DNA from 3 places in the Aeribacillus sp. JST-2 genome. Region 2 is predicted to be linked to each of the others. Evidence: riboswitches for the same ligand, from Rfam matches in the RefSeq annotation. Region 2 holds a riboswitch; each other region holds the start of a gene.

What was found. Region 2 has a riboswitch for S-adenosylmethionine ahead of AC0KTX_RS02120 (2-hydroxy-3-keto-5-methylthiopentenyl-1-phosphate phosphatase). Riboswitches for the same ligand answer to the same signal wherever they lie in the genome.
Region 1: another riboswitch for S-adenosylmethionine. It lies ahead of AC0KTX_RS04730 (bifunctional homocysteine S-methyltransferase/methylenetetrahydrofolate reductase); the one in region 2 lies ahead of AC0KTX_RS02120 (2-hydroxy-3-keto-5-methylthiopentenyl-1-phosphate phosphatase).
Region 3: another riboswitch for S-adenosylmethionine. It lies ahead of AC0KTX_RS09460 (methionine ABC transporter ATP-binding protein); the one in region 2 lies ahead of AC0KTX_RS02120 (2-hydroxy-3-keto-5-methylthiopentenyl-1-phosphate phosphatase).

What each region holds. Positions count from the first base shown of each region.
Region 1 covers NZ_JBVVUU010000005.1:129,956-134,125, forward strand. The annotation lists gene AC0KTX_RS04710 (hypothetical protein) at 1-276, shown strand, start outside; gene AC0KTX_RS04715 (HPr family phosphocarrier protein) at 556-855, shown strand; gene AC0KTX_RS04720 (HPr family phosphocarrier protein) at 915-1,229, shown strand; gene AC0KTX_RS04725 (YajQ family cyclic di-GMP-binding protein) at 1,259-1,750, shown strand; SAM riboswitch class I at 1,869-1,993, shown strand; gene AC0KTX_RS04730 (bifunctional homocysteine S-methyltransferase/methylenetetrahydrofolate reductase) at 2,097-3,956, shown strand; gene metH (methionine synthase) at 3,949-4,170, shown strand, end outside.
Region 2 covers NZ_JBVVUU010000002.1:172,909-177,078, forward strand. The annotation lists gene AC0KTX_RS02105 (PAS domain S-box protein) at 1-875, shown strand, start outside; gene AC0KTX_RS02110 (methylated-DNA--[protein]-cysteine S-methyltransferase) at 892-1,383, shown strand; gene AC0KTX_RS02115 (carbon-nitrogen family hydrolase) at 1,519-2,310, opposite strand; SAM riboswitch class I at 2,672-2,774, shown strand; gene AC0KTX_RS02120 (2-hydroxy-3-keto-5-methylthiopentenyl-1-phosphate phosphatase) at 2,864-3,526, shown strand; gene AC0KTX_RS02125 (toxic anion resistance protein) at 3,766-4,170, opposite strand, start outside.
Region 3 covers NZ_JBVVUU010000014.1:66,046-70,215, forward strand. The annotation lists gene gcvH (glycine cleavage system protein GcvH) at 59-442, shown strand; gene AC0KTX_RS09445 (toprim domain-containing protein) at 577-927, shown strand; gene AC0KTX_RS09450 (thioredoxin family protein) at 947-1,258, shown strand; gene AC0KTX_RS09455 (SCP2 sterol-binding domain-containing protein) at 1,405-1,704, shown strand; SAM riboswitch class I at 1,820-1,929, shown strand; gene AC0KTX_RS09460 (methionine ABC transporter ATP-binding protein) at 2,034-3,059, shown strand; gene AC0KTX_RS09465 (methionine ABC transporter permease) at 3,052-3,720, shown strand; gene AC0KTX_RS09470 (MetQ/NlpA family ABC transporter substrate-binding protein) at 3,734-4,170, shown strand, end outside.

The DNA.
Region 1 (4,170 bases), on a different contig from region 2:
GTCTTTTCCTTGAACGGCGGAAAAAGCCGTATAGCCAATCCAACATTTTATATTCCTCCGTTGTCTTCCGACTTTTTTTCCTTCGATGTAAAAGACGAAGCTGAAGTTGAATTTCAAATCAGGGTGGATTCCCTAAACGGCGCTACAAACGAACAAATCACATCTTTTGTATTGCCTTCTGTATGGGGAAAAAATCCGGGTGGTGTTCCACAGACAGAACACCGTCTTGTTACGGCCGAAATTCGAATTGTCCGTCCGATCGGAGATTCCGAGTAACGGAAGGGGATAGGCTGTCCGTTTAGCGGACAGTCTATTTTTAGCTGGTTGGCGGAAGAGAGCCGCATAAAACCCAAAAAGTGCTTACATAGACAACCGATTTTTTTAAAGTCTTTAAAACATTTTGTCCAAATAACCTTTCATAAACTTCATAGTCTTTGCAACAGTCAAAATTTCAAACCTATTCTTTGTTTGGAAGAAGAAATGACGAACAAATGGAATTCTCATTTGCCTCTATGTAAGATATCTGTAAAAACGTAAATGTAAGAGGTGTCAAAAATGGAGAAACATGAAATTTCCATATATCTTACGGAAGAAATGGATCCGGAATATGTTATTTCCCTTGTCCACGAAGCCGTCAAGTATAACAGCTACATTCTGTTCCGCACAAAAAAATTTCAGTTAAATGCCAAAAGCATTCTAAGCATGCTCGGTTTTGCCGCTTTTTTAGAAGGTCGAGTGCGCATTGTTGCTGAAGGCGACGATTCATTGGAAGCAATAAAAAATTTGCAAGCCTTTCTCTCCCCAAAATGTTCTGAAACAACTTCCGCAGCAAAAATCCATTCAATTTTAAAATGATGGAAACTGTCGGCAACATTTGCCTCCTAACAACATATCAATCATGATGAGGTGAAAAAATGATTGAGAAAACGTCCATTTTCCAAAATGATATAGCGTTCAACAAGTGCTACGCCAATGTTTTTGTCAAACAAGCGAACCGATTTGAATCAACGATTACCGTGAAAAAGGACGATACAACAGTTGATGGCAAAAGCCTCCTAGGGCTGCTCACCCTTAACTTGAAAAAAGGCGAAAAACTTTCGATATGTGCAAAAGGCGCCGATGAACAGGAGGCAGCCGCCGCCCTCGTCAGCTTGGTTGAAAATTGGTTTACCGTCTGCCAGAAAAGCTTAAAAAATGTTGTTCAGCTGCCTCCGATTCACTATAATTGATATAAATCACATAGCTTGGAGGTAAAACGTTGGCAAAGGAAAATTCATTTGACATTGTATCTAAAGTGGATATTGCGGAAGTGACGAATTCCATTCAAATGGCGCAAAAAGAAATTGCTAACAGGTATGATTTTAAAGGATCGAAAAGCGATATTTCCCTGGAAAAAGATGAACTTGTCCTCATTTCCGATGACGAGTTTAAACTGAATCAGTTAAAAGATGTTCTAATCGGGAAAATGATTAAGCGCGGTGTGGCCACCAAAAACATTCAGTACGGAAAAATCGAAAAGGCCGCCGGAGGCACTGTCAGACAAAGAGCAAAACTTGTCAACGGAATTGACAAAGAAAACGGCAAGAAAATAAACGCTCTTATCAAAAAGACCGGACTAAAAGTAAAAAGCCAAATCCAGGACGACCAAATCCGGGTAAGCGGCAAAAACAAAGACGATTTGCAAAAAGTGATCGCAGCGGTAAAAAGCGCCGACTTGCCGATTGACGTTCAATTCATCAATTTTCGTTAAATGATCCTGCCCGTAAAACAGAAGTTTTTTTGAAAAAATAAAAAAATTATATTGATTATTCTGATAGAATCCGTTACATTATGATTAATCCTATATAACTAATTGAATATGTAAATGATTCTTATCAAGAGAAGCGGAGGGACTGGCCCGATGAACCTTCAGCAACCGGATTACCCAGTAGAAAACATTGGGTACCAAGGTGCTAAATCCAGCGATGCGCAAAGTGCGCTCGAAAGATAAGAAGAAGGGGAAATTGCTCAAAAAGTCTTCTTCTTAGAAGGCTTTTTCTTTTTATTAGAGCAACACCTCCTTCTGCGATTGATTTCATGATTGGAGGAACTTTTTTATGGGGCTTTTGCAAGATTTAAAACATCATATATTAATTGCTGATGGAGCAATGGGGACTCTTCTGTATTCTTATGGTATTGACCGATGTTTTGATGAACTGAATCTCTCCAAACCGGACGAAATTAAACAAATTCATACAACTTATATTGAAGCTGGCGCGCGTGTCATTCAAACAAATACATACAGCGCCAATCTATTAAAGCTTTCAAGATACGGTTTGGAAGATGAAATGCAGCAGATCAATCAAAAAGGTGTCGAACTTGCGAAAGAAGCGGCAAAAAATGCAACTGACAAAACTTATGTCATTGGAACAATCGGCGGCATCCGCTCTTTTCAAAAAAGCGCCTATTCTTTACCGGATATTACAAAGAGCTTTCAAGATCAACTTTATGTCCTTTTATCTGAAGAGATAGACGGCCTTATTTTGGAAACTTATTACGATCTGGAAGAACTGAAAACCGTTTTGCAAATAGCGAGAAAAGAGACGGATTTGCCGATCATTACAAACGTTTCATTGCACGAAGAGGGGGTTTTTCAAAACGGGACAAGACTAGCAGACGGCTTAAAAATGCTTGAAGAACTTGGAGCTGATATAGTCGGGCTCAATTGCCGGTTAGGCCCTTATCATATGCTGAAATCGTTGGAAGAAGTACCGATTCCGGAAAAAGCTTTTTTATCCGCTTTTCCAAACGGCAGCTTGCCGAGTTATGAAAATGGAAGATTAGTTTATGAATCGGATGAACACTATTTCTTTGAAGCAGCTCTGCAATTCCGAGAGCAAGGCGTCCGGCTGCTTGGCGGTTGCTGCGGCACAGCGCCAAAACATATTCGGGCAATGGCTGAAGCGGTGTCGCACCTTTCTCCGGTGGCGGAAAAAAAAGTAAAACAACCTGATGTCGATATTATTCTTTCCCCTGCAAAACCGCTTGCGGAAACAAAACTTCCGGAGATTGTAAAAGAAAGACGATCTGTTATTGTTGAATTAGATCCGCCCAAAACGCTCGGCATTGATAAATTTTTAATGGGAGCAAAAGCTTTGAAAAAAGCCGGTATTGACGCGATTACGCTGGCAGATAATTCCCTTGCCACGCCAAGAATCAGCAATCTGGCATGCGCCCAAATTTTAAAAAGCCGTTATCGAATCAGACCGCTCGTTCATTTGACTTGCCGAGACAGAAACCTGATCGGCCTGCAATCTCATCTGATGGGCTTGCACACACTCGGTTTGCATGATATTTTAGCGGTTACCGGCGATCCGTCCAAAATCGGCGATTTTCCTGGTGCAACCTCTGTTTTTGATTTATCATCGTTCGATTTAATCAGTTTAATTAAACAATTTAATGAGGGACTGTCCTATTCCGGAAAGTCTCTTGGGGAAAAGACGAACTTTACCGTCGCCGCCGCTTTTAATCCGAATGTACGCCATCTTGAACGCGCCGTTTCGAGACTTGAGAAAAAAATCAGCTGCGGGGCCGATTATTTCATTACACAGCCTGTCTACTCCGAAAAACTGATTGAAGACATTTTTGAGGCGACAAAACATTTAAATGTACCGATTTATCTAGGCATTATGCCGCTCACAAGCAGCCGCAACGCCGAATTTATCCATAACGAGGTGCCCGGCATCAAACTGTCTGATTCGATTCGCGAAACGATGAAAAAGGCCGGGGATGATCAAGAAAAAGCGAAACAGGAAGGGCTGTCAATCGCAAAATCGCTCATTGACACAGCTTTCGATCTGTTTAACGGCATTTATTTAATCACGCCATTTTTACACTATGAAATGACGGTTGAACTGATCGAATACATCCACGAAAAAGAAAAGGCGAAACGTGAAAGGAAGATTTCCCATGTATAACTTGAAAGAACAACTGGAGAAAAAAATCCTCATCCTTGATGGGGCCATGGGAACAATGATTCAGGCTGCCGGTTTATCGGCCGAAGATTTTGGCGGCGAAGAGTATGAAGGATGCAACGAATATTTAAACATTACTTCCCCTGAAACAATTGTCGGCATCCATGAAGCGTACCTTGAAGCTGGCGCCGACATTATCGAAACAAATACGTTCGGC
Region 2 (4,170 bases):
AAAAAATAGATCAATATTGTCTGTTGGAACTGTTTTCCATAAAAAATATGAATGATTGGAATCAGAATGGATTAACAAAAGAATTTGTGTTAACATTGAAAAACGGGCAAGAAAGAATCATTGAATGTTCCTTTAAACGGAGCATAATTGAAAACATGAATTTGGCGATTTTTCGTGATATTACTGAAAGGAAAGAAATGGAAGAATGTCTAAGAAAATCCGATACATTAAATGTTGTCGGTGAGCTGGCAGCCGGAATCGCCCACGAAATTCGGAATCCAATGACAGCATTAAAAGGATTCATTCAGCTTTTGCAAGGAAGCATAAAAGAGGATCATTCATTATATTTCAATGTAATTACTTCCGAGTTAAAAAGAATCGAATCGATCATCACTGAATTTCTTATTTTGGCCAAACCACAGGCGGTGCGATTCGAGCAGAAAAATATCATTAAAATCATGAAAGATACGATTGACCTGCTGAATGCCCAAGCGATATTGGTGAATGTGCAAATCTATTTAGAGTATGAAAACGTCCCTGACATTTATTGTGAGCCAAATCAATTGAAGCAAGTGTTCATCAATATTTTGAAAAATGCCATTGAGGTTATGCCAAATGGCGGAAATATATTTGTGTCCATACATCGAAAAAACGACAAATGGGTGCAAATTGCCATACAAGATGAAGGACCGGGAATTTCCAAAGATAAATTAAAACGGCTCGGAGAACCCTTTTATACAACGAAGGACAGGGGAACTGGCCTGGGACTTATGGTCAGCTATAAAATTATTGAAGAACATAAAGGAAAAGTGAAAGTAAAAAGCAAAGTCGGACATGGAACCACTTTTTATATTTCACTCCCAATCGAAAAATAGACATTTGAGGTGTGTTATGGTTTATTTCAGTGCTATTTCGACTCCGCTTGGAGAAATAGGAATAGTTGAAAGAGACGGGATCATAATCTCTGTCCTAATGGATGAGAATGAATGGGAGAAGCTTCTCGGCTCTCCTCATGTTTTAAACAAAGCCACACCGCTTTTAAAAGAGGCGGCAAAGCAGCTGGAAGAATATTTTGAAGGAAAACGAACCGAATTCACCTTTCCTTTTCAGCAAAGCGGTACTCCATTTCAGGAGAAAGTTTGGAAAGAACTGATGAATATTCCGTTCGGCCAAGTCCGCAGTTACCAAGAGGTAGCAGCAGCTATCGGAAATCCGAGAGCAGTCAGGGCGGTAGGCCAAGCAAACAAGGCGAACTCGCTTCCGATTATTGTTCCGTGCCATCGGGTGATCGGCCAAAATGGAAAACTTGTCGGCTATGCAGGAAATCAAGTAGATAAAAAAGCTTTTTTGCTGGATTTGGAGAAGCGCGTTTGTTCATTATAATGGATAGAATTTAAAACTCTTCGGAAAAAGCCGCAGAGTTTAGCGAAACAATATGCTGATTTTGCCCCGAAATGGCTTTGAAAGGGTTCTTTTTTCTGTAATGATCCCTTTGATATACTCATGGGGAGTCATCAATTATTCACATGTATAAAAATCAGGTCGGCGGTCAGCAAAAACCGGAATCATTTCCCGCACTTGAACCACTTTGTTCAAATCAATTTTTGCCGTGACAATCTCTTCCTGTTCGCCTCCTTCGGCCATTACTTCTCCCCACGGGTCGATGATGATGGAATGGCCTGCAAAATCATTTTTTCCGTCAGATCCGACACGATTGCAAGCGACAACAAAACATTGGTTTTCGATCGCGCGTGCTAAAAGGAGCGTCCGCCAATGATCCAAGCGCTGCTTCGGCCATTCGGCGGCAACAAATAAAATTTTTGCCCCTTTTAAGACGGAAATCCGGATCCATTCAGGAAAACGGATATCATAACAGATCACCCCGCAAGCCGGGATGCCTGGCAACTCAAAATAGCTATCATCTTGCCCGGATTGTAAATATTTGTCTTCATCCATTAATCGAAACAAATGAAGCTTGCTGTATTCATGGATGATCCTTCCGTTCCGATTCACAACATACATCGTATTATAAATGCCTTGGTTCGTTCTTTTAGCGACGGAACCGCCCACAATATGGATATTGTAAGCTTTCGCCCATTTGCTTAAAAAAGATTTTGTGATGCTTCCTTCTGCATCACTGATGTAAGAGAAACGTTCAAGATCATATCCGGTCGTCCAAAGTTCCGGCATGACGACAATGTCCGGCGCCTTATTCATTGCTTCCATAAGCTTGTTTTTCATATGTTCAATATTTAGCTCCGGGTTGCAGGGAAAAATATTCGTTTGCAAACAAGAGATTGTGATTTCCATCTCATCACCGCCTGACGTTGATTCTTTACAAGTAGATAATTCCAATATACGGTATTTTGTGAGAAATTCAAGAGGTGTATTGGGTGAGCACGAAAACGCTTTGCTTCGGGTTCCCAAAGGCTTTCCTTCGATATGTTTTTCTTATTTTCCATACGGCTTTTGGCCGGATCAGCAGTTTCCGAAAAAGGGGAACAGTTTCTTCGCAAGCTTTTGAAAGGGAAAACCGTTGATTTTCATGATTCGCTTATTTATCTTTTACATATTACATATTTTTTAAAGTTCGCAAAAAAGGATTGACAAATAGCTGAAAGACTGGCATAATCCGAATTAATTTAACACGAAAAAATTTATATGCCATACATTCTTATCAAGAGCAGGCGGAGGGACGAGCCCAATGAAGCCCGGCAACCGGCTTATTTTAAGCACGGTGCTAATTCTTGCAGCATGTTGCTGAGAGATAAGGATGTTTCGTAAATGAAACTTCCAACCTCTTCTCGCAAGGCTGCGAAAAGAGGTTTTTTATTTGTGTAAGTTCTATCGTAGAGGTGAAAGGATGAAAAAACCGCTTATCATATGTGATTTTGTTGGAACAATCACAAAAGAAGACACCGTTGTTGCCATCATGAAAAAATTTGCGCCTCCCGAATGGAAGAGGCTTAAGGAGAAAATGTTGTCGGAAAAAATATCCGTTAAAGAAGGATTGGAACAAATGTTTTCGCTGTTGCTCTCCTACAAAGTATACGATGTGATTGAATATGTGTTATCAACAGCCGAAATTCGTGAAGGGTTTCAAGCACTTGTCGAATATACGAAAAGAAACAAATTGCCATTATATGTTGTCAGCAGCGGAATGGATTTTTTTGTGAAACCGTTGTTAAAACCGCTTATTCCGGAAGATCATATTTTTTGCAATAACGCCGATTTTTCAGGGGATTTTATCAACATTGAATGGCTTCATGAATGTGATGAACATTGTGATCAACATTGCGGATTATGCAAGGCATCGATTATTCGCAAGATTGCTTCCAATGATCACTACGTAATCGTTATTGGGGATTCGATTACGGATTTGGAAGCGGCAAAGCTGGCCGATATTGTGATTGCAAGAGATTTTCTTTTTGAAAAATGCCGTCAATTAGGTTTAAATCATAGAAGCTTTGATACGTTTTATGATGTCATTCATCATTTAAAGCAAATGGAGGAAGTGTCAGTTTGATTAAAGTGAAAGAAGAGTGAGGGGAGAAGCGGCAATTGCCCGATTAAAGTGAAAAACCATCCACTTGTATATTTGGGGCTGCAAGGGGATGGGAGTGATTCAAGAAGGGAAAGTATCGCCTTTCTCCAACCATTTCGGCGAAAGGCGGATATTTTTTAACAAAATAGAAAAAAGTTGTTTATCCGGTTTTTCCGAATGAAAGCTTTTGAAACAATTTTTTCGGGGAAGTTTGTTTCGTTTTATTCTGATTTGAATTGCAAAAGCCTTGATTTCAAGTCGTTTTCAAGCTGTAGAAGCTCCTGTTCGGCTTGCTGCCGTTTCATCCGTCCTTCCTGTTGAATACGGATCGTTTCTTCAATCGTTGAAATGAGATCTTCCTGTGTTTTTTTCAATGTTTCAACATCAACGATTCCGCGTTCGTTTTCTCTTGCGGTTTCGATTGTGTTCGTTTTTAACATTTCAGCATTTTTTAACAGCAGCTCGTTAGTCGTTTTTGTTACTTGTTTTTGTGCCTCAAGCGCCCCTTTTTGCCGGTAAAGGGTAAGTGCAATGGCAATTTGGTTTTTCCATAAAGGGATAGCGGTTAAAATGGATGATTGGATTTTTTCCGCCAATGTTTGATTCATATTTTGAATCATTCGGAT
Region 3 (4,170 bases), on a different contig from region 2:
GATTTTCTATTTATCATAGAAATCTTTAAATTAATATTTTGGCATGGAGGGAAAAACATTGAACACACCAAAAGAATTGCGTTATTCTGAAGAACATGAATGGGTGAAGGTAGAAGGGGATAAAGTGAAAATCGGCATTACTGACTTCGCTCAATCTGAATTAGGTGATATTGTTTTCGTTGAACTTCCAGAAGTTGGTGATGAGATAACTGCTGACGAGCCGTTTGGAAGCGTCGAGTCCGTTAAAACTGTATCTGAACTTTATGCACCAATCAGCGGAAAAGTAGTGGAAGTGAACGAAGAACTGGATGATAATCCTGAATATGTAAATGAGTCGCCTTATGAAAAAGCTTGGATGATTATTGTGGAGCCTAATGATATAAGCGATGTCGAAAAACTGATGACTGCTGAAGAATATGAAGAAATGGTAAAAGAAGACTGAGGCTCAATCCCCTTCTCTAAGCGAGAGGGGGATTTTGCTTTTTTAAAATTAGGAATAAAAAGGAAAAGAGAAGATATTTGCTATCAACAAAAAATGCTTTGCGAAATGACCCCAAAATCAAAAAGGTGATGCCAATGGCAAGTACAGAGGCCGAAAAGGTGATCATTGTAGAAGGAAAATCAGATAAGCTGAAAATTGAAAAGATCGTAAATGAGCCTGTGGAAGTCATTTGCACGAATGGAACGTTAAGTATTTCCAAGCTTGACGAATTGGTGGAAAGCTTGTTTTACAAGGAAGTTTATATTTTAGTTGATGCGGACAAAGCAGGGGAAAGACTAAGAAAACAATTTAAACGGGAGCTCCCGGAGGCCAGCCATTTATACATCGACAAAATGTACAGAGAAGTGGCATCGGCGCCTGAGAAGCACATAGCCTCAATTCTATTGAGTGCCAACATTGATGTCCATGTAAAATATTTATCGTAAGGGTGTGTGAAATGTTGAAATGAATGAATTGACATCGGAACAATTGGGAAAGATTCATCAACAAAAAAGGACAGTTTTATATTTATACACGCCGTTTTGCGGCACGTGCCAATTAGCATCCAAAATGTTGTCGGTTATTGAAACGATAATGCCCTCTATTTCCATTTTAATGAAAAATTTAAATTATATCCCTGAATACGCTAAAGAATGGGAAATTGAAAGTGTCCCCTGTCTATTGATTTTTGAAAACGGGAAAATCATTAAAAAAATATATGCTTTTCATTCCGTTGACTATCTTTATCAGCTATTGAAAAAATACGTTCCTTCTTAAGAACATTATTTCTTGGGAAATGTCACATATGTTGTGAAATTGTCGACAACTGCCAGCAGGAAGACGGGAAAAGAGAAAGAAGTAGTTGTTTATAAACCGTAACTTGCTGGAGGGGTCCAACATTGTTTGAGTCTCTATTAAAAAGAGTGAATGAGCATCATTTGATCAAGCCGCTTTTTCCTTCCATACCTCTCATTATTGCATGCGAATCTAAACATTCCAAGTGTTATTTTCAACTGGATATAGAGGGGCTGAAGTGTATGGAAACTGCGCCTGAAACAGTTCATCTGAAAATGACAGGAAACGATGGACAAATGAAGGATCTATTAACGGGACAATTAAAGCTTCAGCAACTGATGGAATTGAAGGCGATTAAAGTAGAAGGGACGTTTCGGGATATTTTAAGATTGGAAGCGATTTTATCATTAGCAGCTGATCATTCATAAATATTCTAAATTGTTTTTCTTTAATTAATTGGACTTTTCCATTGACATGAAGGTAGGCAGGTGGTAAAATCCTAGCCAAGTAGTTTGTTAACGTAAAAAGTTAAATATTAGATAATTTCTATCAAGAGCGGCGGAGGGACGTGCCCTATGAAGCCCGGCAACCGTCAGGATATTGCTGAAATGGTGCCAAATCACGCAAAGCATCATTGCTTTGAAAGATGGAAAGGTTTGAAGGATTTGCAATATTTTCCGCCTTTCTGCTCTTGCAGGAAGGCTTTTTAATCGTTTAACGGGGACACCTCCTATGTTGTAAGAAAGAAGGTGAGAAGATGATTTCACTTAAGGCTGTTACGAAAATTTACCAATCCAATCGAAATCAAGTCAAAGCTGTGGATCAGGTGGACCTTGAGATTCAAAGCGGAGAAATTTTTGGAATAATCGGTTACAGCGGAGCGGGAAAGAGCACGCTAATCCGTTTGCTGAACGGCCTTGAAAAGCCGACAGGGGGATCTGTTAATGTGGCGGGAAAAAGAATTGACTGTATCAAAGGAAAAGAACTTAGAACCGCACGCAAGGAAATCAGCATGATTTTTCAGCATTTCAACCTGCTTTGGTCAAGAACCGTCCGCGAAAATATCGCCTTTCCTCTTGAAATTGCCGGCGTTGCCAAAAGCGAGCGGCTAAAGCGGGTGGATGAACTAATAAAACTAGTTGGTCTCGAAGGGAAAGAAGATGCGTATCCATCGCAATTAAGCGGTGGCCAAAAACAGCGGGTCGGCATTGCGAGGGCTCTGGCCAATAACCCAAAAGTGCTTTTATGTGATGAGGCGACATCAGCATTAGATCCGCAGACGACTGATTCGATTCTCGATTTGCTTGTAGACATCAACAAGCGGATGGGGTTGACAATCGTGCTGATCACACATGAAATGCATGTCATCCGCAAAATTTGCCACCGGGTTGCCGTGATGGAAAACGGAAAAATTGTTGAGCAGGGGGATGTTTTAACCGTTTTCCGGAATCCGCAGGCCGACATTACCAAACGATTTGTAAAACAAGTGACAGAACCCGAGGAAACAAAAGAAACGGTGGAACACCTTCTTGATAAGTATAAAAAAGGAAAGGTTGTTAAACTGACGTTTATTGGCGACCGTGCGGAACAACCTGTCATTTCCAAGCTGATCAGACAGTTTGACGTTGATGTAAATATTTTGCAAGGAAAAATATCGCAAACGCAAAACGGATCTTACGGTTCGCTGCTTATTCATATCGACGGCAAAGAAGAAAAAATTAAAGAAGCCATTGAATATATTCGCAATCAGCAAATAGAATTGGAGGTGATTGCGAATGGCTGAGACTTTTTTGCCTAATGTGAAATGGGACAAAGTTTTGGATGCAGCGTACGAAACGGTTTATATGACGGGAGTTTCTGTAGCAGCTACATTTTTCCTCGGCATCATTTTAGGTTTGCTGCTCTTTTTAACGTCAAAAGGGAATCTGTGGCAAAATAATGTCATCCATTCGATTGTAGCTGCCGTTGTAAATATTTTCCGTTCTATTCCGTTTATTATTTTGATCATCCTGCTATTGCCTTTTACAAAAGCGGTGGTTGGAACGATATTGGGGGCAAATGCCGCTTTGCCGGCTCTTATTATCGGAGCCGCGCCATTTTATGCAAGAATGGTAGAAATCGCTTTGCGGGAAGTGGACAAAGGCGTGATAGAAGCGGCAAAATCAATGGGAGCGACAACAAGCACCATTATTTTTAAAGTGCTGATACCGGAATCGCTCCCAGCCTTAGTATCGGGAATAACCGTAACCGCAATCGCGTTGGTCGGCTACACGGCAATGGCTGGTGCGATAGGCGCCGGAGGGCTTGGAAATCTTGCCTATTTAGAAGGCTTTCAACGAAATCATAACGATGTCACATTGGTTGCCACCATTCTGATTTTGATCATTGTGTTTCTCATCCAATTTATTGGAGATATGATAACAAAATCCATTGATAAACGATAAGGAGGAAATGTTGATGAAAAAATTGCTTTTATCTTCGTTATTAGGTGCGGCTATGATTTTTTCGGCTGCATGCGGTGCAAGTGATCAAGGCGGAGGCTCTGGAAGCGGGGAAGACAAAGTCATTAAAGTCGGGGCTTCCCCTGTGCCGCATACAGAAATTTTAGAAGAGGCAAAACCGCTGCTTAAAGAAAAAGGTTATGAACTGGAAATTGAAGAATTTACAGATTACGTCCTGCCAAACAAAGCGCTTGCGGAAAAAGATATCGATGCAAACTATTTCCAACACATTCCGTATTTTGAAGGTCAGAAAAAAGAGCATGGATATGACTTTGCCAACGCCGGCGGCATTCACATTGAACCGATAGGCGTTTACTCAAAAAAATACAAATCGTTAGAAGAACTTCCCAACGGAGCAACCATCATTATGAGCAACTCCGTTGCCGATCATGG